Regions from separate parts of the Psychromonas sp. L1A2 genome, predicted to be linked through region 2. Evidence: riboswitches for the same ligand, from Rfam matches in the RefSeq annotation. Region 2 holds a riboswitch; the other holds the start of a gene.
The links. A riboswitch is a leader RNA that binds a small molecule or an ion and turns the genes downstream of it on or off. The one in region 2 is predicted to bind cyclic di-GMP.

Region 1 (12,360 bases), 560 kb from region 2:
TAGAATAAAAAATTAAGTTAATTTCCTTACACATATGTCCGTTATACTAATGGAATTAAATAAGTGATCAGAGATTGCGCAGGAAAAATTAACACTAATAAGGCGTGAGTTGTAGGAGATAGTTGTTCTCACTTCAAAACTCACAACGCAGTTAGGGGGATTTTAACCAGTAAGAATGATCACCTTATTAATTCTTTTGGTATTACCGTTCAAGGTGATTTGTTCAATAGTTAGCGAGTCAAATTAAGGTGCAACCTGATGGCAATAACTAGTCCTTACCAAAGGCTTCAACAAATAATTGCTTTTCAAGCTAGCAATCTAGAAGGAAAGAAGTGAAGTAAACATCTTAGTTGTTAGAAAGTGTCGATTTATCCGTTAGATCTTCCTCTTTATGCTTAGAATCTCTCCTCTTCACTCTTTGCTAATAACTGTTTGCTAATAACTGTTTGCTAATAACTGTTTGCTAATAACTGTTTGCTAATAACTGTTTGCTAAATTTTACAGCTTGAATGGTAACGGGTACCTAGAATCATTACTTAAATAAACTAATTTGTATTTAACAACTTAAGAAAGAGCAAAACCTAAACCTGCGATAATAAAAGTAAACAGAAGTTGAACTCCAATACTGATCCCTGCAAGTACAAAGCCGGTAACCGTATTTGTTTTGAATAACCAAGAAAAGAAAATACCTGTAATAATAAAAGCAATAACACTTGGGAAGATACCTTCACCAATAAAAAGTGCCACTAAGATACTGGCTATAATTGAAAGAACCACTGCGATAAAGCAAACGCCTATCGTAGCACCTTCAATTTTTAAAATATGTGCACCAATTTTTATTGGTATCGCCGTAAAAAAAAAGAGCATAGCAAATAAAAAAAGAATAATGATAATATCCATATTTAACCTTATATGAAGTAAATTCAACCAATAAAAATAAAGTCAAACTTATTGAACACTTCTATCACAGAATTTATGTAAACAACAATAAAACCAATGGTATATTAGCAATAGAATTAATTTAGTTAAAGATATAAATTTGACATTTATCATATAAGTGAAAGGTAGAGCCTATTAAACTCTCTCTCTACGTCAATTTTAAAAGTAAAATTAAACACATAAAAAAACCGAATCACATAGATTCGGTTTTTAATATTCTTTATATTAAAATTGGTTATCTTAATATAGTGTTAATCCAGCAAATTTAAATGCACTGTAACCACCTAATATACCGGATGGACGAATACTCAGATTTAACTCACCTTCAAATTCAATATCCACTTTCATTTTTTTCCATGAATAACCTGAACTTAATTCTATAAACTCACTTTGATCGTTAATGATAACTTCTATCAGAGCAGTTTCTCTAGACCAAGCACCGGCAGAAAAATATAACGATACAATATTGATTTGCGATTCACCACTTTCTAACTTAATCGTGACACCATTTTCTTCATTCCAACTCATTAACTTATAACCTGAATGGGTCACATCGTTTTGTATAATAAATTTATAAGTATTAGATGACGTTCTGTTAGTACCAAAATATGAAATGCTTTCTACACTTGCATCTGAAAATTCATCATTACCTTTTTGCATAGCATATGTTGTAAACTCAACGCTTGAGACATCAATAGTGGTGTCAACACCTGTGTCTACAGACAACAAAGATGCATATTGAATCGGTTCTTCAATATCAACTTCTTCAATGAATACTGGATCATTAATGACAATACCTGCAAACATTAAACCACTATATCCACCTTGGTCTTTATCAGTTGTTATTGTTATCGGCACGGTTCCATCAAAAGTAATGTCAACACTAATATACTGCCATGAGTAACCTTTTGGTAAGGTAATATACTGCTCAGTATCCCCTACTGTTACAACAATAGATGAAGTTTCGTTAGTCCAAACACCAGCTTGCATATAGAGGGTTGCAACTTGTTTCCCTCCATTAGATTTCATATCAAATGACAGTTTGTTATTACTATTAAACCCCATATAGGTATAGCCATTGACTAAATCATTCCCATTTTTTTGAAATACAAAATAGTCGCGTGAATACTCTTTAGCTTGCCCATTATCGACATAAAACTCAGTATTGTAGATGCTACTATCACTGTAGAATTCATTATAAGTTTCATCATTTTTAAATGAATAGAATTTTTTATCATCAAGCTCGATAGTTGTTGGTTTACTGATAAATTGATGGGTGATTGATATATCAGTATAAGAATATATTGGATCAGTTGATTTACTTGGTATTTTAGGTGTAATGATGTCTGTTTCACTTTCATCTATCACCGCTAAACAAGATTCTTCCGATGGACTTTCACCAGCTTGATTATAAGCAATGATACGATAACAGTAAGTTTCATCGAGAATTACATCTGAGTCAGTATAAGAACTAACATTTGCTGCCAGTGTTGAAATACTTTCAAATTCGCCATTCGCTAAAAGACGTTTTTCTACAATGAAACCGTCCTCATTTGAAGAACTATCAGACCAGCTTACTTGTAATGTTTCTGCCAAAATTGGGGCATTCATTAAGAATGACAATGATGTAGCTACAATAGCATTTTTTATATTAAAGTATGTTTTATTCACTTTCCTCTCCACAGGATTATCATTTGTTAATGCGGTATGGCTTATATTTTAAAGTGGAGGAAGATAACGATCATCGCCTCGGTAACTCCGCTACCATAGACATTAAAAAGTCGATAGGCCGGTGGTTTTGCGTCATAAGGTTTCCCTTATTTTGCCTTTTTCAAGCTATAACATGCAAATATTTAAATGATTTATTTTTTATATTTAAATTTATTGGCAGCTAATTAACTACCTCTAAAAAGGTAGTCTAGTAATTTTAATTTGTACAATTAATTATTAAATTAAAAACGATCCTAATTAATACAAATAGTTAAATTCACATCTAAACAAATATAAATGACGTTAACGTCGACAATGAATCCGAAAATAAAGTTAATGAACAAATAATCTTAAGGTTTATCTTGAAATATTTTTTATAAAAAACTAAAAAAATATAAAATTTAGACCTAAAACTACAGTTTTTTGAGTTTAAAATAGGTGAAATTAATAAAAAATTTAATTGTTAAGCACTTACCAAGTGCTACACTACCCCCTAATGGCTAGTTTTGTAAAAGTGACAGTTTTTGCTCAACTAACAGCTAATTCCAAGATTGCTCAACTATGACCACTTATTAAGGCTTTTATGCGTTCTTTATCTATAAAAAATCGATTAATTCTTAGTATTCTACTGACTGTGTTTGTCTCTACAGGGATTATTGCCTTTGTTTCGCAAATGAAATCTCGAGAGTTATTATTAAGTAGACTAGAAAATTCTGAATTACCCAATTTAGTTCAACGGGTATCACAGACAGTTGACGGCGAAATTTCTGAAATGAAAGCAATTACAAAAGCGATTGCAAACAACCCTTTCATTTATAGATTAATTGATAATAATAATTCTATAGAAGCAGATCGTTTACTTACTGAATATTTACAAGGCATTGCTAACAACAATTCCTTGAGCAATGCTTCGTATATAGAAAGAGATTCAGCTAAATATTGGAATCAAGATGGGTTTCTTCGTGAATTAAAAGATAATGACCATGATGGATGGTATTACAAATTTAAAAATAGTGGTTTATCAGTATCAGCAAGCACTTATACTGAAAGTGATGGCACCATTAACGTATTTGTAAATTATCAGCAAGTTAATGGACGCGGGTCTTCAGGCGTATCAAGAACATTTTCTGATATATCTGAATTATTACGTCAATTTAAAATAGAAAAAACAGGATTTGTTTACTTAGCTAATCAAGATGGTTTAGTTAAAGTACATAAAAACCGTGACTTTGCAGAAACTAAAAATGTTAGTGATATTTATCCTGATCTAGATAAACAAATATTGTTTACAAAAAAACCTTTTGCCTTCCAACAAGTAGGAGACTTTGTAATATCGACTAGTTATATTGAAAGCTTGGGTTGGTATATCATTGCTGAAGTTCCTAAAGCAGAGTTATATGCGCAACTTAATGAATCACGTAACAATATAATCATTATATTTATCGTCATTATTTTCATATTTGTTGGCCTTAGTATCATTCTTGCAAATCAACTCGTATTACCCATTAAAAAAATGGCTGATAACTTTCGTGTATTAGGTGAAGGAGAAGGTGATCTTACGAGTAAAGTTGATGAGAATGGTGCTTATGAGATTTCAGAATTAGCTAAAGGTTTTAACGCTTTTGTAGGCAACATTCGCACTGTAGTTGAAGATGTTAAATCAACGTCTTCAAATATCAAAGATGCTTCTGAAAGCGTTTATCAAGATGCAAACATATCAAAGCTTTCACTTGATAAACAGCGTGATGAAGCACACCAAGTTTCTGTTGCTATTCATGAAATGGGTTGTACGATTGCTGAAATTGCTAACAATGCAGCTGTTGCAGCACAGACAACGAATGAAGCAACAAACATGACATCACAGGCTCAAATAGTAGTTAATGAATCAACCCAAACTATTAGTCATATGGCAGATGATATGGAAGATGTTTCATCTAATATTGAAATATTAGCAAAACGAAGTGACTCAATTAGTAGTGTGCTTGATGTTATACGTGGTATTTCAGATCAAACAAATCTACTCGCGCTAAATGCCGCCATTGAGGCCGCTCGCGCAGGGGAATACGGTAGAGGTTTTGCTGTTGTTGCCGATGAAGTGAGAAACCTTGCTAAGAAGACGCATGATTCAACTGATGAAATTCATAAAATGATAACAGAACTACAAGATGGTTCTAAAATGGCAGTCGATTCAGTACATAAGAGTCGTAAACAAGCAATTCTTGGACTTGATGCCGCAAAGAAAACAAATGTAGCTTTAAATGATATCGTACAAAATGTTCAACATATCTCTGATTTGAACACTCAAATTGCAACGGCGACAGAAGAGCAATCTGCGGTTATCAATGAGATTAATGTACATGTTGTTAATATCAGCGATCGAACTGAAGAGAGCGCAGAAGCCTCGAAAAGTATTGAATCTTCGACTGATTTGTTAAAATCAATGGCTTCAAGTTTAGACAATTTAGTTAATCGATTTAAATCTTAATATTAAAAAATAATGCTTTAAACTTATGTAACTCTAATGAGAGTTGAAGTAATAATAAGGCTAATAGATAGGTATTGAATGACTAACGTAGCCAATTAAAAATGAACGGCTATTTAGCTAAACATAAATCATAAAAAAGCTTTGTTAATTATCGACTTAAGCTTAATTTCTAGGTCGATAATATAAACAAAGCTTTGACATTGAGTACTTTTATTTATTTGTTCATTCATTACTTATGAATCAATACATACCCATCAATACATACTCGCCAATATTTATTCATCGATACTTATGAATCAATTAATGTTCTTTTAATGCCAGGGTTTATAGCAAAAGCTATTTACGTTTTTCAGTTAAGAATAAGAAAACACCTAATGACGTTAACAGGAATGCAGTACTCATTATAATGGCCACGGGATAATAAAGATTGCCAGCTAAATCTAACTGGCTATATTTAATCACCATGATCAACCCTTCTAGTGCTAAAGCGACGCACACAGTACCAATAAAACGAGGTAATGTTCCACGCAACGTTTCTATCGCATCTTTTTTATTCTCGTCTTCAGGTTCTGAATATTCTTTATGAATAATTAACGCTAATTCAAAAACGGCCAATGCAATAATAGCGGTATTAATCCCCTTTAATAAAAGCTCAGTAAGGTCAACTTGGTTAATAATGCCATCTATAAGATGTTGGAATAAAGAGAAAATAATCGCTGCAGCTAGCCCAAAAAAGATAATAGTAAGTACTTTTGAGAAAAAATTTCTCATAAATGTAGCAATCGTATTGTTCATTGTATCCTCTAGTAAAACATAAAATGTAAGTTGCCGTTAATACACGTGAAAAGCATTTAATGAGTTCTTAAGTAGTTTTTATCTTCTTACTCATTTGTTTTTCATAAATATTTTTATTTTAAAAATAACTTGTTATCAGCCTGTATGACTCCTCCCTCCTGTTTTATCAAATAATGAAGTTATACCAATCACTCACATTAAATATGTTATTTAAATTTTACGCTGGGAAAAGAGTTCAACTCAAAGCGTAAATTGAGCCTTTCGATGAATTACAATGAGTAGATGGGCTGTTTTAACAAGTAAAATAGATAAGCTATTTATTGTGATTGGTATTATGTACCTGACTTGGACGAACAAGTAGCAGATAGGTTCATATTAATTGTTTAGTAATACCAATGGAATTAAATAAGTGATCAGAGATTGCGCAGGAAAAATTAACACTAATAAGGCGTGAGTTGTAGGAGATAGTTGTTCTCACTTCAAAACTCACAACGCTGTTAGGGGGGATTTTCACCAGCAAGAATGATCACCTTATTAATTCTTTTGGTATTAGTAGCCCAGCCCGTCGTGAACTATAACGACATCCGATATCTTGCATAAAATTCAATGCATAAGGTTTTAGAGATAAAAAATAATTTAGAAAGAGAATGGTATTTTAATCGTTTATAGGTATTTTAGCTCTGGTCATATAACGACAAGTAGTATTTTTAATAATAAAAACTAGAATGAATACATCGACTCGCTATTGGTTCGCTGACTCCTGTCTTGGTAAGTAGAAAATGAAGAATAAGCGACTTTCAAACAATATAAAACCGTTTAAAAGCTGCTTATTAAAGATCTAAGATTTATTACTCACTTATCCCGCCTTCAGTTAATTTAGTCGGATCCAATAACACCATCAACTCTTCTTTTGACAAGTCAGTGTGTTCATCAGCAACGTCTATGATTGGACGCCCTTCTGCATAAGCAATTTTTGCAATTTTTGCTGCCTTTTCATAACCAATAACAGGATTTAGAGCGGTCACTAAAATAGGATTTCTGGTTAATGTTTCTTTTAATTTTTGTTCATTAACAGTAAACGTTTTAATCGCTTTGTCTGCTAATAAAACACTTACGTTGGCCAATAATTCAATACTAGACAATAAATTATTAGCCACTAATGGCAACATAACATTTAATTCAAAGTTACCTGACTGACCCGCAACTGTAATTGCAGCATCGTTGCCTATCACCTGTGCTCCGACCATTGCTGCAGCTTCTGCTATTACAGGGTTAACTTTACCAGGCATAATTGAAGATCCAGGTTGAAGGGCTTCTAACTCTATTTCGCCCAAACCTGCTAATGGCCCAGAATTCATCCAACGTAAATCATTCGATATTTTAATGATGGAAACAGCCGTTGCTTTTAATTGCCCTGACAACGAAACGGCAATATCTTGAGTACCGATATGAGTAAAAAAGTTATCTGCAGGCGTAAAATGAATACCAGTCATGGTTGATAAATTTTGATTAAAAAGTGTCGCAAATTGTGGATCAGCATTAATCCCAGTTCCCACCGCTGTTCCACCTTGAGCTAAACTTTGAATGCTCGTTTGTAATCCTTCCAAATGCGCTATATTAAGTTCTATTTGTGAAGCCCAAGCATTGAGGCTTTGACTTAAGCGAATTGGCATAGCATCCATCAAATGAGTTCGCCCAGTTTTAATATGATGATGAACACTCTTTGCTTTGATGCGAGTAGTAGTAGCTAACCGCTGCAATGAAGGGATTAAATGTTCATGTAATGCTAATGAGGCACTCACATGGATAGTAGTCGGTATCACATCATTACTGCTTTGACTGCAATTAATATGGTCATTAGCCCCTACTTTTTCTCCATAGATGACACTAGCAATAGTTGCTAACACTTCATTTGCGTTCATGTTAGTGCTTGTGCCTGAACCAGTTTGATAGATATCAACGGGAAAATGTGACATTAATTGAGGATCATTTAGTAACTGTTTTACCGCTTGTTCAATGGCATCCCCCATTTTTGGCGGTATTTGCCCTAATGTGACATTGGTTTTTGCTGCAGTCGCTTTAATTAATAATAAGGATTTTATAAATGATTTGGGTAATTGATTACCACTGATTGGAAAGTTGTTGATTGCACGTTGTGTTTGAGCGCCGTAAAGCGCTTCAGATGCGACTTCTAGCTCGCCCATACTATCATGTTCAATACGTGTATTTTTCATTTTAATGGTCTCTTATGGCGATGTTTCGATAATATCGTTTATTTCTTTCATTACGTTAATAGCTTCAATAAGACTAAAAATGCTTCATTAAATTCAAAATAATTCATTAAACACAAACTGAATTATAAATGGTTATTTTAAACTTAAAAGTTTATAGACGATGTAATAAAGATTGATTAATCATTTTAAGTTCAGTAAACAAATCTCTAACTTGTTCTGCACTGTTTTCATCATCCACTAATCGCTGCAATGTAAATAAAGGTTTATTAATATGATCTAAGCATTGAAGACGCCAATGCATGGGAATACTTTGATCTGATAATGTCACCAATAGCAATTCAAATTGTGCTAATAAACAGGATCTTTGTTCAGTTTTAGTGACTATACACTGCTCATGCGTACCGGTATTGTCCAGTTCAACATTAAAATGAGTGCTGAGAAAATGTGAGAATAGTAATGGGTTATCTGCTTCTTCTGCGTATCGAATCTTTCTATGAAGTGCGTCCATCTAACAAACTCCTTTATGATAAATAGCTATCTATTGATGCATTAAAATAAGTAACTTAACGATTAGTGCATAATAGATGATTTATTATTTTCACTGTAAAACAAGGCTTGCTCACAAATCTTTCGTTGTTTGTCACTTAACTGTAAGCCATTCTTCCAGTAGCCTAATGTTAATGCAGAGCGAAATTCTTTGCATATTTCATGAGGTAAATTTAAAGACAATTGTTCAAACAAACTTAACCGCCCTATGCTTTTTTTTCCGATAATGTTTCATGTTTTATCCAGTTCAATGAATTATTAACAAAACATTAATGCAATTGATTATCATTTGCAAATATTTTTTAATTACAAAAATCGTGACAAAAAGAGAAATACGATAATAGAGTGAGCGTTAAAAGCATTACATAAAATTAAAGATAACGTATTAACAGACATGATAAGCAGTAAAGTTGGAGCAGCAGTTATTGATTTAGCTTTAAAAAATCAGTAAGAGGTGAAAAAATCCACCTCTCACATTAAAAAATTATGCTTCTAATGCCATTTTAGCCATTTTCATAGTGCTTTCAAAAGACTCACAACCAGCAATAAATAAGCCGTTATGACAAAACATTGCATCATCAATGCCAGTCACATCTTTAAGCGCTTGATCAGAGAGTCCAGCCCAAGGAGCGGGTAATGACTTTCTATCTTCAAATGACCCTGGCTCAACAGGGACAGTTTGAATTCTCCATTGTCCTGTTGATGAAGGATAAACCATATACAGCGCTTCTTTAGATAATGCGTGTACTGTTCTTTTCCAAGGAATATATTTTTCTAGCACAATAACTCTTTGATCTTCCGCATTATCAATAGCAGCTGCTACAATTGTTTTCGCACTTATACCACCACTTGCAGAAGCGATGAATCGAGCTAATACACGCGATGCAAATTCAACCGCTTCATCAAAGCAAGTATCGAAATGACTATCTTCTTGCCATGTAGGATTAAACATTGAAATAGTTTGGCTAAGACTGATACCTTGAGCAACACCTTCTACATGTCCACAGTCAATCGCATCGATCGTAGACACTAAACCTGAATCAATAGATTTAGCGACCTCTTCGTTTCCTTCACAGATCTCGACACCATATTTCTGCCAAATAAGGCCGAATGATGAATACGGAATACCATTTTCACGCTGACCCGCTCCGCCACGTTGATGATGATCAAAACGTCCTGCATCAGCGTCATATATTCCGCCAACATCGATTACAAGATCCGCTTTATTGATAACCTCTAAATCACGCGTACGTATTAGTTTAATAGAAGGAAATATGTTTTTAAGTGCCGCGATGCTAAATACATCATCAGCATGAAAATTACCGTTATGCGTTGCTATAATTGTTTGAGTCATTTTTTATATCATTTTAGAAAGAGGTAAGAAGTAGTCTCGAATATTGAATTGATGGTTTTTAAATACTTATACCAATTACATTTAATAAGTGACCTGAATGTTAAGCAGAAGAAATAACTTATTTTAACCTGTAAAATAGATCAGTTAATGAATGCGATTGGTATGAATAAATAAAAATTACAAAGTGAATTCTATACTATGATAGCGAACAAAAATAGGAGGCTGTCGTAATCAACATAACTGCTTTAAATAAGTCATATTTATTTAGTCTGTTTAATATGTGTATGTGTTGATTGGTACCAAATCAAACTAAACTTTGATTTAGAGACACATAAACCCTTATGCAAAAGCTCAAAACGAGACGAGCATAGTGCTTTAAGCCTATTTATAATAAATAAATCTATGTAAGATAAGCACCTTAATTTTATCAAGGAGTTACAAATGAATATGCTGGATGAGGTAATTAAGATCCTAACGTATTACCATGGGGAAAATAACTTTAACATGAACCCTCTTGTACCGCGTGAAATCGAGCATTATGCACGTGCTGTGCTAGACATACCCGATGATGAATATGTATTAGCGGCAATGCGAACTTCTTTTACCCAATTCCACAGAGGTTTAATCATCGGTCGTGATGCGCTTTATTGGAAAAACGATCATAAAATTGAAACCACGGTTAATAAACTAACATGGAAAGAATTAAGTGAACGTAAAAGCCAATTCCGTCCTCGCCGTAGAATCGTCGAATTAGGTGATGGCGCGGTCTTTGATAATATAGGCTCACACAATAAACCCAGTACTATCATTAATCTACTTGATTTGTTAATCGATAAATATGAATCACAGGAAGGCGAAAGTGACGGATTCATTTTCGAACAAGAAAGCTTAACAGATATGATCCGTGCAATTCCAGAGAACAAAGAAGTAATTAAAGCAGAAAGCGCTGCTAGTTCAGCAGATGCTGAAACAGTCAGTTTTATGTCGATTATTAGCAGTTTATTGAAAAAGTTAGTAGGTAAATAGATAAATTGATAAATAGAGAAATAGCAGTCAGATTGATTTAAAAAAGTAATGAGCTGTCGAGGCAACAAGTAATTAAATGCTTCCCTAATCATTGCTGTTATTTAAAATCCTCTCTATTTGCGTAGAGGGGATATTCTCAACAAAGTATAAGCCCTCGTCAATAAGCACTTCACTTCTTAAATCTTATGCAAAATATTAAACGCGGTAAGCAAACTCTTTCCATCATCAACAGTGACAGTTAATACTGCATTTTCAAATAGCTTTGCATAATGGTACTCGTCGTTACTATTTTTGTTATTTATAATTGAAGCCATGTCGATATGGTCAAACTAATTTAACGTTCAAATAATAACGATAAAGGCCCTACTTCGCCTCTTATCAATAATTAAATAACCTCAATCTGGTTAATGAAAGCGGAATTACCTTTAAAGTAATAAGGTTATACTTTTTACTATACAGTGCCGTTAGTTTTGTGTAGTTCAAGGGGAATTATTGAAGCAATAACGGGTTATTGAGAGATAATTTAACGCAGAAATCCTCAGAAATAGCGGTGTTGTATCGCTTTGCTTATCCAGAAATGAGTATACACTTATGATCTCAATCTAAAACCTGATTGATGATTAATGATTAATGATTAATGATTAATGATTAATGATTAATGATTAATGATTAATGATTGAAATCAGTATTTAGTTAAAAAGCAATACCGATCACCTAAGTGAACGGTATTACAAAAAATAGAGAGTTTTATTTGTTAGCAGAATATTAACCGAGCGGATTAGGTACCAACAACTTTAGTCTTATTACGTTTATCATGATAAGGAAGATACCCAAATGCGACGAACTGTGCACCGCTGTAAAACATATAGACTCCAACAGTCGCAATGCACAAGACGATTTTTTCAAGTTCTCTTTTCAAATAACGACGACTAGTCATCTCCCTGCTATCGGTAGAAACCACTTTCAAATGGAGAAAATACCTTGATAATGAATTCCCCAATAGTTTATAACAGACCCAATGATAACCAACATAAATGCCAATAAACACCAATAACGAAACTACAGACAATAGCAATAATATTGGTAATACCGTCCAGCTTTCAGGGGAAAGAGACAATCCAGCCCCTTTACTCAAATAAGCGACAACACCTAAATAAATATCGATGCCAACTTGAGCAAACATTCTGACGATCGCTAAATCAATCATAAATGAGCCTACCCTGCGGTATTTGAAACCAATATTCATTGCTTTCCTAAACGAGCGTTAATTT
Region 2 (12,360 bases):
TGCATTTACTAAAACACCTAAAATTGTTGATTGTGAAACTTCTGACGGTACAAAAACCAGTTGTTATGAAATAACCACAACAGGTACGCCAGCAGGAAGAGAACCAGGCCCATTTTGCCCAAGAACAACGAGTGATGGTCCAGAAGCCGGTGGAGCTTGGTTTAGTAAAGAAGGATCAGGTGATTTAGTTGATATTACGGGTGAGTTCATTTTAAAACTTAGTGATTATTATGGCGATGAAAAATGGGTCGTTTACGATACAAAAACAAATAAAGTTCGCTATACAGCAACTAAAGCAGCTTGTTTAGGTGCTGCTCGTCCAGATGTTGAAGAGCAATACAAGCAAAATTGTATAGAATGCCAACTATCCTATCTTGATGACGATTTTTCATTAACGTATCTTATTCCTGTCACCCCAATCCCGGCAGATAAACCAGGCCGAGTTAGAACGGTTGGTATTGCTTTAGATGGAGCAGAGCTTTCAGGTCCAGCACCAATAGGCGCTATTTTAGGAAGTTATACCATTGCAGCCTTCGATGATTGTGGTGGGCATATCAATGTACACCAAGGCTATCACTATCATTCAACAACAGGCTGTACCGATACAAATGATAAAACTGATGACGGTCACGCTGCATTAATTGGTTACGCAGTAGACGGTTATGGCATCTATGCAATGAAAAATGCGAAAGGTAAAGAAGAGTTATTAGATGAATGCCGTGGAACAACTGATGATATTAGGGGCTATCATTATCACGCAGCAAGCCCAAGTGAAAACATGTTTATTGGATGCATGCATGGAAAAACTGTAAAAACAGCGGGCGGACCTCCAGATGGCGGACCTGATGGACATCGTGGACCACCACCAAACGGCAATAAACCACCAATGGCAGAATAATAGGAGTTGCAACAATAATGTCTACATTGCTTTTAAAAAGAAGGTTATTAATAACTATATTTTTATTATTAACAACAGGTTACCTACAAGCCCATTCTGGACCATTAAATCAGATTGCACTTAAAGCTTGTGATGTTAAATCTCGTTCTCAATCTTGTCAGTATGAAGCTGGTCATCAAAGTTTATACATCGGTACTTGCCAATATATGTCAGAAGTTTTGATGTGTGTTAGAAATCAACCGATTCAAAAAATTGAAGCTAACAATAATGAGAGCACTACAGAAGAACATAAACATGACTAAATATTAAACATCATGATCTGGTATATCTGCTAATAATTATTTACATATCAAAAAACAAAATAAAACACCCATTTAGCAATACACAGTAAGTTAAAATATAAAATTACACTTAGTTATAAGTGATTATGATCACTAGAATAAGTGTTATTTAAAATGAATGCTGGATGTATTTGACATTTTTCGGTACATTGTCAATTTTATGTACGTACAAACTAAGGATAGTAAAATGAACCCAGAAGAGATGGTAAATTCGGTAACGGATATAGCCCTAGTATATGGACCTAAATTGATCGCAGCAGTGGTCGTTTGGATTGTTGGTTCGTGGATTATTAAGTTGCTTTTAAGCGGCTTAAATAAAGTCATGACTAAAAGTAATGTTGACGCATCATTAAGACCATTTTTAAATAGTCTTACTGGTATGATACTGAAAGTAATGTTAGGTATTACTGTACTTGGCATGTTAGGTATCGAAATGACTTCGTTCGTTGCGATTTTAGCAGCAGCTGGTTTAGCAATAGGTATGGCATTATCTGGCACACTGCAAAACTTTGCAGGTGGTGTAATGATCTTGTTATTCAAACCTTTCAAAGTAGGTGATTTCATTGAAGCTCAAGGCCATGCTGGTTCAGTTAAAGAAATTCAAATCTTTAATACCATTTTAAAAACAGGTGATAACAAAACTATCATTCTACCAAATGGCGGTTTATCAACAGGTTCAATGACTAATTTTTCAACGGAAGAAAAACGTCGTGTAGATTGGACTATTGGTATTGCATACGGTGATGATATCGATAAAGCTCGCGCTGTAATCAAAAAAATGTGTGATGCAGATGCTCGTATATTAAAAGATCCAGAAGTAGTTATTGTAGTTTCAGCTCTTGCTGACAGCTCTGTTAACTTTACTGTTCGTGCATGGGTACAAGCACCAGATTACTGGAGTGTATTCTTTGCGATGAATGAAAATGTATACAAAACATTTGCGACTGAAGGACTTAGTATTCCTTTCCCACAAATGGATGTTCATTTACATAAATAAGCTAATTTAAACGCTTATTAATAAGGTCGAATATTAAATATTCGGCCTTTTTTTATGCCTAAAATAAAACCAATTATCTTTAATTGAAACAAAATTAGCTTAATAATATCTGCTTATCTTACTTTGTTAGCTCTCCCCTCTTAAATGCACCTACCAGTATTCAAAAAATTAAGGTGTAATACCAATCTGGATAAATAAATGTTCTATTTAGGTGTTAGGGAAAATGAATGATAGCAAGGTATTGATTGCAGTAACTAGTTATTCTCATTACCAAAATCACCATACAAACGTTAATTTTTTAACCTGTAAAATAACTTATTTATTCGCTGTAAATTTCGTAAAGGGAACAGCCATTAATGAATTAACCTGTTTTAGTTATACCAATGGAATTAAATAAGTGATCAGAGATTGCGCAGGAAAAATTAACACTAATAAGGTGTGAGTTGTAGGAGATAGTTGTTCTCACTTCAAAACTCACAACGCAGTTAGGGGGGATTTTAACCAGCAAGAATGATCACCTTATTAATTCTTTTGGTATTAATTAACCGATAGACGATTAACGAAGTTAATCTTCGAAAGGCCTCAATTTACGCCTTAAACTAAGTCATTTTTCCAGCGTAAAATTTAGATCACTTATTTAATGTAATCGGTATAAAAAATAGAATGATTAAATTAAAAAATAAGCAGAATGTCAGGGTCAGAAATTGCTCATTAAAGACAGATAATTAAAGGTAGAAAATTAAGGACTGGTAATTAACGGTTACTGATGGTTAGTGGTTAGTGGTTAGTGGTTAGTGATTAGTGATTAGTGGTCAGTGATTAACATTTTGAAGTAATAGGAGCACTTGTCTTTACATGAAATACTCATATGATTAGCCAGAATGACTGACAACGTCAAACAGGCTAATCTTTAATAATTTAAACAATTATTAAAGCGTGATACATTTTTCTGATGATGGAGAATCACCTGCGCTATTCGACGCACTAATACGGTAACAATAAGTTTCACCTGCTTGAACATCTAAGTCATCGTATGATGTGATATTTTCAGCAACATAAAAAGTTGCATCATAATCTACTTCAGACTCCATGCGGCGCTCAATTATGAATTCAACTTCATTGTCAGAATTATCGTCCCATGTAATATTCAAGTTTACAATTTCGTCTTCGCTTTCATCTTCATCAACAGGCGTAGAAACCAGCTCCTCATCTGATGAGGACTCTGAATTAGTGTCATCAGGTATCACTAACTCTTCTTCCAATGATTCCCCCGTTGGAATAGAGACAAAAATATCATCAATATCAACATCCGCTTCATCTGTAATAACGTTATCTTCTTCTACAATTTCATCTGAAGGAGCAGCGACTATTTCTTCATCGATAATAACTTCTTCGACACTAGATTCCTCAGATGTTTTTTCCTCTGTGCTAACTGAGCTACTAGAGCCAGAAGATCCACCACAAGCGAATAAAAAAGTAGTGCAAAGTAGTAGCGAAGTTCTAAGTAACAGGTGTTTGAAAATCATCAGTTTTGTCTCCAACAAAATTGATGATTCAGAAATTTTTATATAACAGAAGAAAAATAAAGAGAGGTATAAAATGTACCATTGCCTCGGTAACTCCGCTGCCATTGACGTTAATCTACAGGTCGGTGGTTTTGCGTATTAAGGTTTCCCCTAACTTGCCTTTTTCTAGCTAATAATATTGTAATTACTGAATCAAGTGCATAATTGCGTTAGTGCATTAGATTATTTATAAATCAGTTAACTCAGATTATAGAGCTTGAATTTGAAAATACAAAGAATAAGTTCAATTTATAATCAAAAAGTAGTATAAAAAGAAAACAAATATCATAAAAAGTACAATATTTACTTCCCCTTAAAGACTATTTTATTTTCTTTTCATTAAGGTAATGATTAAGCAATAATGCAACTAACATGATGCAAGCACCAACACTAAGCCTTAACAAATCTGCCTCTTTATTCCAAATAATTACATTGACCACTATACCGGCAGGGATCAGTAAATTATTCATCACAGCGAGTGTCCCAATATTCACTAAAGTTGCCCCTTTATTCCACCCAAAATAGCCTAAGCCCGAGGCAATCGTTCCTAAGTATATAAGCACTCCCCACTGTGTACTGGTTGTTGGTAACTTATCTGCGTTACCAAATAAAAGATAACAAAGCGTTGCCACGCAGAGAGCACCGACAAAGAACCAACCAAATACCGTTTTATGGTCAATAGTGCTGTTAATCATTAAACGACTATAAGTCACCTGCCCTATTGCAAAGCAAATATTCGCTCCTTGTACTAATAACAAACCAAACCAAAAATCCGAGTTAATGTTTTCATAGCGTATCGCAACAGCACCAAATACCGCAATAACAGCCACAAGCAAACATTGAGGATTAAAACGTTTACTCATCGCATCATTTAACAAAGTCACATAAATTGGCGTCATGACAGTAAACAGCAAGACTTCAGGAACAGACAAATACAAAAAAGAATGATAATAAAAAATATACATCATCCCCAATTGAACAGCGCCGATAAGCATGATTTTTACTGCCATTGAGCATGGTATTTTTTTAATTTTAAGGAAAGGTAAGAACAATAAAGTTGCCAGTGCAATTCGTATAAACACACTAAACCAAGCATCTACTTGGCCCGCTAAATAAACGCCAATCAAGCTAAATGAGAAAGCCCAAAGCAATGTCACTGATAATAAATAACCCATATAAAATCCATTTTAAATAATTAGGCCGCACAGTTTACCGCATATATTGAAAACAGCTAGCGTATTGAAATAGAGGATTTAAGCAAGTTATAAAATCAATCTATAGAGGGGGCAACGCTGATGCTAACAAAGTTAAATAAACGCTAACTTTAATTTAAACTGGATCAATTTCATTCAAAGGTAAAATAGCGATCAGTTTACTGGCATTATCTGCAAATATACTCTTATATGATGGTTGTTAGTTATATTAACAAAGGGGACAATCATAGTGACCGGCCATTGACGAAGCACAGCAAAATGAAGCAACGTATAAATGGTCGGATACCCTAACGAGTTAAACGTGCTGATATTAGTCTTAACTGCTTATAACCATCGCAATAAACAATACAACACTCAAAGAAGTAGAAACGATGGTTAACTGACGTAGCTTTGGCAATTGCAAAGCAAGAATAAAACCTGAAATAAGTATTAATAGTAACCCAATAGCGAAGGCAGTAGCGTACACTTTAAAGGGAGTTCCGCCTTTTGCTTTATGTAATTGTACAAATTGTCGATACCAACTAGTCTCTTCTATTGTTAGTGTGGCAATTAATGGTTGAAATGTAGGCGCTAAAATAACATTAATATCTGAACCGCTCCATTCGAGCTGAAAGGCTGAACCCATTTTTTTGATTTTAGCTTTACCCGATGGCATAGCCACATTTTGTCTTTTCAATTCGTTTTTTGCTAATACCATGAGCTCTGTCAGCTCTCCTTGGATTGGCCTTTTAAGATGTAATTCCTGAGTAACTGTCTCATAGCCACCTTTTATACCCCAAGTATAAAGCGCGCCAGTCACAAAAAACATAATTGCCACTGGTAAGATAAAGGCGGCTAGCAATGCATGAATTTTAATTAATAAAGAACGATTTATTTTTTCCATTAGTCATTTCCTCTGCTTCTTTTTATTGTTGTCTAATATGGCTGTAGAATAACTCATTTGCAGCCTACTGATTTAAATCAGCGGGCACAGTAATTTACATTTGCTTGATATTCAATGAGTTTTATTATTTTTAATAGGAGATTGAATAAATAGAATTATAAATGGTTTGTTGGGAATAATGTGAGAAGGTTTATCGATGTGATAGTGTCGACCTTGAGTTAAGGGAAATAGTTGCTTAACTCAACTATTCGCTAACTTAATTGGTCCTGAAAAATGAATAAGGTACTCTATTTACCATGGCGTATTTACGTTTTGCTAAAAACTAAAAAAAGTATTTAATACCGATTACATTAAATATGTTATCTACATTTTGCGCTGAAAAAACAATTCAATTCAAGGCGTAAATTGAGTCTTTCAAAGATTAACTTCGTTAATCGTCTATCGGAGAATTAACCAAAAGAGGTTAATGCTTTAATGGCCGTTCCCTTTACGAAATTTACAACGAGGAAGTGGGCTGTTTTAACCAGTAAAATAGATAAGCTATTTATTTTACTGCTATAACATGAATTAATATCATTACAGTGCCTACCATTAAGTTTCCCTAACGGTTAATTTTAGACAATAAAAAATCCTTATTTGTATTCAACAAACAAGGGCTAGACATTCGAACACTCAATGAATAGAAATTTCGCCATTAAACCTTAGCTAGGAAAAGCGAAATTTGCACCTTCTCTAACACCACTTGATGGCCAGCGTTGTGTGATGGTTTTACGTTTAGTGTAAAACTTAACTCCATCAGGGCCATAGGCATGTAAATCACCAAATAACGAACGTTTCCAACCACCAAAACTGTGGTAAGCAACCGGTACAGGTAATGGCACATTAATCCCCACCATACCCACTTCAATATTGTCAGAGAAATAACGAGCAGCCTCACCGTCACGGGTGAAAATACAAGTGCCGTTACCGTATTCATGGTCATTGATTAACTGCATTGCGTGTTCCATCGTTTTTACACGCATGACTTGTAAAACCGGACCAAATATCTCAGCTTTATAACTATCCATTTCAGCTTCAACTTTATCAATTAAAGTGGCGCCAACAAAATAGCCACTTTCATAACCTTCTACTTTCAACGAACGCCCATCAACAACAATATCAGCACCTTGTTGTTCCGCACTATCAATGTAACCTATTACTTTTTCTTGGTGCTGTTTAGTAATCAAAGGACCAAAGTCATTATCAGTATTATCAAATGCCCCTACTTTTAACTCTTTCATCGAAACGGTCATTTTTGCAATCAAGTCATCTGCCGCTTTATCACCTACAGCAACAACAACCGACAATGCCATACAACGTTCGCCAGATGAGCCGAATGCGGCGCCTAATAGCTGGTTAGCGGCGTTATCCATATCTGCATCAGGCATAATAATGGCGTGGTTTTTAGCACCACCTAGAGCTTGGCAACGTTTACCGTTAGCCGTTGCTTTAGTATAAATTTGTTCAGCAATAGGTGTTGACCCTACAAAGCTAACCGCTTTAATACGAGTATCTGCTAATAATGTATCAACGGTTTCTTTATCACCATTAACCACATTTAAAACGCCTTTTGGTAACCCCGCTTCATGTAATAACTGTGCAATATATAAAGTGGCACTCGGGTTTCTTTCTGAAGGTTTTAAGATAAAGCAATTACCACATACAATCGCTAACGGGAACATCCACATCGGCACCATGGCAGGAAAGTTAAAAGGCGTAATACCAGCAACCACGCCTAAAGGTTGTAATTCGCTCCATGAATCAATATTTGGCCCTGCGTTCTTACTGTGTTCACCTTTTAATAACTCCGGTGCTCCACAAGCATATTCAACATTCTCGATGCCTCGCTGTAACTCACCTGCAGCATCATGTAAAATTTTGCCATGCTCTTTGCCTAATAAGTGGCAAATTTTATCTCTATTAGTTTCCAACAACTCTTTAAATTTAAACATCACTCGAGCACGTTTTAAAGGCGGTGTATTACGCCATTCGGGAAAGGCTTTCTGTGCCGATGCAATCGCAAGTTCAACTGTCTCTTTAGAAGCTAATGCAACTTGCGTTGCCACTGCACCTAGCGCAGGGTCGAAAACATCTTGTGTTTGATCATTGTCATTTACTATTTCGCCATCAATAAGGTGGCCTACTACTTGTGTCATAAAAATCTCCATGTGGCTATTAATGCCAACTCGTTTAATTTTCTACGCTATTTCATTAAAAGTTTCACCAAGTGCATTGATCAGAGAATCGATCTCTTCTTTTTCACTGGTAAAAGGCAAACCTAATTGAATCGTTGCACCGCCATAACGGACATAAAATCCTTTTTCCCACATTTTCATAGCAATTTGATAAGGACGTAATGCAGGTTCACCAGGAAAAGGTTCAATGCTAAAACCAGCAGAGAAACCATAGTTTCTAATGTCAGTAACATACTTACAGCCTTTTAAACTATGTACTGCACTTTCAAAGTAAGGGCTGAGTGCTTTAACACGTTCAACTAGTTTGTCTTGTTTCAATATATCCAAGGCTGCAATGCCAGCGGCACAAGCCACGGGATGAGCTGAATAAGTATAGCCATGAGGAAACTCAACCATATATTCTGGGCCACCTTGGTCCATATAAGTATCGTATATTTCTTGTTTCGCAATTACAGCGCCCATTGGAATAGTGCCGTTCGTCACTTGTTTAGCGATGTTAATAATATCTGGCACAACACCAAAAGCTTCAGCGCCCGTGTTTTCGCCCATGCGGCCAAAGCTACAAATCACTTCATCGAAAATAAGTAAGATATTATTGTCATCACATATTTCACGTAAACGATTTAAATAACCGATAGGAGGTGGCATAACACCGCCCGATCCAGATAACGGCTCAACAATTACTGCGGCAATATTAGAGGCGTCATGTAGTGCAATCAGATCTATTAATTCATTGGCTAACTCTGCTCCAGCTTTAGGTTGACCTTTACAGAATAAATTTTCAGGTAAGAGTGTATGGCGTAGATGATCTGCTTCAACGGCAGGACCAAACAAAGCACGATTACCACCAATGCCACCTACTGAAATACCACCGAAATTACTGCCGTGATAACCTAAACCACGTCCAATTAATTTAGTTTTACTGGCCATGCCTTTTTTACGCCAATAACCACGAGCCATTTTTAATGCCGTTTCAGCCGCTTCAGAACCCGACCCGGTATAGAAAACGCGATTAAGTCCCTTAGGCATAAAATCAGCAATTTGCTCTGCAAGTTGGAATGATTTTACGTGGCCAAATTGAAAACCTGGTGAATAATCTAATGTTTTTAGTTGTTCACTCACTGCTTCAGCTATCTCTGGTCGACCATGCCCTAAACCACAGCACCACAGTCCAGATAAACCATCGAATATTTGTCGACCTTTTGAATCGGTATAATATTTACCTTGCGCAGAGGTAATAATACGCGGGTCTTTTTTGAATTCACGGTTGCCTGTATAAGGCATCCAATGCGCATCGAGTTGGGATTGAGTAATGCCACTATTTAACTGTTCATTGTTCATTGTTCACCTCAAAATCAATTGACTAACGTCATATTTATTTACCTTGTGGCCATTCATTGTGATGTTGATTTTCTTTAATATCATCATCAATAACCATCAAGGTAATTGCCTCAGTTAAGCTTATTGCTTATGCTTCTTCCCTATGAGGGTTACGCACATCTTCCATCCAATTCATATATGGTTGGCCCGTAGAGCGTTCATCCATAGTGATGCAATCATCAACAGGACAAGTGATCTCACATAAATTACAACCCACACAGTTATCATCAATAATGCCAAAGGTGTTGGTGCCATCATCATTAGACGTCACCGTAATAGCTTGATGTGAAGTATCTTCACAAGCTTGGTAACAACGGCCACAACCAATACATTTATCTTCATCAATAGTTGCAACGACTTTGTAATTCATGTTTAACTTTTTCCAATCAGTTGTATTTGGAACCGCTAAACCTTTAAAGTCATTGATGTTTTCATAGCCTTTACTGTCCATCCAATTTGATAGACCTTCTTTCATTTCTTGAACAATGTTAAATCCGTAAATCATGGCTGCGGTACATACTTGAACAGAGCCCGCCCCCAATGCAATAAACTCAGCCGCATCTTTCCAGTTACCAATACCACCGATACCAGAAATTGGCAGACCAGCAGTTTCAGGGTCACGAGCAATCTCACTTGTCATACTCAGCGCAATAGGTTTCACTGCAGGACCACAATAACCACCATGGGTACTTTTACCATCCACCATCGGACGAGCAGACATTGCATCAAGGTCGATACCAGTAATTGAATTGATTGTATTGATCAGAGAAACCGCATCAGCCCCACCACTTTTAGCAGCACGAGCAGGAAGACGTACATCGGTAATATTCGGCGTTAATTTCACAATCACTGGCATTTTACTGTGCTGTTTACACCATCGAGTGACCATTTCAACATACTCAGGTACTTGTCCGACTGCCGCACCCATACCACGTTCAGGCATACCATGCGGACAACCAAAGTTAAGTTCAACACCGTCAGCTCCCGTAGCTTCAACCAGTTTAAGAATACGTTTCCATACTTGCTCTTCACAAGGCATCATCAAAGAAACCACTAATGCGCGATCTGGCCAGCGCTTTTTAACCTCTGTAATTTCACGTAAATTAATCTCTAAACTACGGTCGGTAATTAATTCAATGTTATTAAAACCAGAGACATCACCGTTATGATCATAAAGCGCAGAATAACGAGAAGAAACATTCACCGCAGCCGGATCTTCACCTAATGTTTTCCAAACCACACCACCCCAACCTGCTTCATAAGCACGTTCAACGTTATACGCTTTATCTGTTGGCGGCGCGGATGCTAGCCAAAATGGATTAGGAGATTTAATACCTACGAAGTCAATTGATAAGTCAGCCATGTTATTTCTCCCTTTTATGCGCTAAGTGCTGTTTGTAATGGTGTAGTAGTTGAGACATTAAGTTGCTCATTAATCGCGATTGCCGCTAATTTTCCTTGCTGTACAGCTTCAACGGTAAGGTCTTGTCCAACCCCAGTACAATCTCCACCAGCAAAAACACCATCGATACTGGTTAATTGATTATGAAAAGTAGCAATTTTTCCGTTACTTATAGTCGGAATTAATTGTTCTGCATCTGGGTAAGCCATTTTTTGACCTACTGCTTTAAAAATCGCACTACAAGCGATATCAAACTGCACATCACCGCCTTTAAGCTTGCCATCTTCTAAATAGGTTTTACGAAAACTCATTCCTGTGACTTTGCCATAATCATCGACATCAATGCTTTCTGGTTGACTCCATGTTTTAATTCTTACTTGATGATTTTTAGCAATTTGTTGTTCATGCTTAGTCGCACTCATTTGCTCTTCACCACGACGGTAAACCAACGTCACTTCTTCTGTGCCTAAACGTTTTAACTGACAAGCGATATCGATCGCTGTATTACCCGCACCAATCACCACTGCACTATCTTTAGGGACAGTTAACTGTTCAAGATCTGTTGCTTGGCGTAGCTCTTTAATATAATCAACTGAGTTAATCACCATTTCATTATCTTCGTTATCTAAATACAATGATGATGTGTCTTGTAAACCAATACTTAAAAAGACAGCATCGAAATCTTCTTTTAATTTATCTAGGGTAATATCTTTACCCAATGCAGTTTCATAGTGCACGGTAATACCGCCAATACTTAAAATGAAATCGACTTCTTTTTGTGCAAAATTTTCAGTCAGTTTATATTTAGCAATACCGTATTCATTTAAACCACCCGCCTTATCTTCTGCTTCAAAGACTTCAACATCATTACCTAATAATGACAAACGATGAGCACAACTTAAGCCTGCTGGCCCTGCACCCACTACTGCTATTTTTTTGCCTGTCGATGCTGCACGTTCAAAAGGATGACCTTCAAATTCAGCATTATCAGTTGCGTGACGTTGCAACAAACCAATTCTTACAGGGGCTTTCTCTTCTTCTTTATTTCTAACACAAGCCTGTTCACAAAGAATTTCAGTAGGACAAACTCGCGCACAACTGCCGCCCATTATATTTTCTTTGTAAATGGTTTTTGCAGCACCCGTCAGGTCATCTGCGTGTATACTAGCGATAAAACTAGGGATATTAATTTTAGATGGGCAAGCTTTAATGCAAGGAGCATCGTAGCAATAATAACAACGAGAACTTTCAATGCCGGCTTGGCGGGCACTGAGGGCGGGGTTAATATCTTTAAACATCTGATTTAATGCCAGTTGTTGCTGCGAATAATTTACTGAATTGTCCATATTCATCACGATGATCTCTCCTGTTGGTAATTAATGATCAGCCAGTGTCTAAGTGTTAATTTAAGTTTGAGTTACAATTAAGACAATGCAATCAGCAAGC

Region 1: it holds a riboswitch for cyclic di-GMP, as region 2 does, so the genes downstream of both, GQR59_RS08030 (fibronectin type III domain-containing protein) here and GQR59_RS05740 (fibronectin type III domain-containing protein) in region 2, are expected to answer to the same signal.

Annotation. Positions count from the first base shown of each region.
Region 1 covers NZ_WUAG01000001.1:1,859,247-1,871,606, reverse strand. The annotation lists gene GQR59_RS08035 (hypothetical protein) at 565-900, opposite strand; gene GQR59_RS08030 (fibronectin type III domain-containing protein) at 1,180-2,610, opposite strand; cyclic di-GMP riboswitch class I at 2,688-2,776, opposite strand; gene GQR59_RS08025 (methyl-accepting chemotaxis protein) at 3,233-5,134, shown strand; gene GQR59_RS08020 (hypothetical protein) at 5,471-5,929, opposite strand; gene GQR59_RS08015 (class II fumarate hydratase) at 6,778-8,163, opposite strand; gene GQR59_RS08010 (hypothetical protein) at 8,315-8,671, opposite strand; gene GQR59_RS08005 (DUF1315 family protein) at 8,734-8,904, opposite strand; gene GQR59_RS08000 (MYG1 family protein) at 9,194-10,063, opposite strand; gene GQR59_RS07995 (hypothetical protein) at 10,505-11,089, shown strand; gene GQR59_RS07990 (RDD family protein) at 11,868-12,335, opposite strand; gene GQR59_RS07985 (PTS transporter subunit EIIC) at 12,332-12,360, opposite strand, start outside.
Region 2 covers NZ_WUAG01000001.1:1,303,572-1,315,931, reverse strand. The annotation lists gene GQR59_RS05755 (YHYH protein) at 1-898, shown strand, start outside; gene GQR59_RS05750 (hypothetical protein) at 916-1,200, shown strand; gene GQR59_RS05745 (mechanosensitive ion channel family protein) at 1,427-2,236, shown strand; gene GQR59_RS05740 (fibronectin type III domain-containing protein) at 3,166-3,762, opposite strand; cyclic di-GMP riboswitch class I at 3,848-3,932, opposite strand; gene GQR59_RS05735 (DMT family transporter) at 4,122-4,976, opposite strand; gene GQR59_RS05730 (PepSY domain-containing protein) at 5,332-5,898, opposite strand; gene GQR59_RS05725 (CoA-acylating methylmalonate-semialdehyde dehydrogenase) at 6,600-8,093, opposite strand; gene GQR59_RS05720 (aspartate aminotransferase family protein) at 8,136-9,473, opposite strand; gene preA (NAD-dependent dihydropyrimidine dehydrogenase subunit PreA) at 9,601-10,875, opposite strand; gene GQR59_RS05710 (NAD(P)-dependent oxidoreductase) at 10,890-12,266, opposite strand.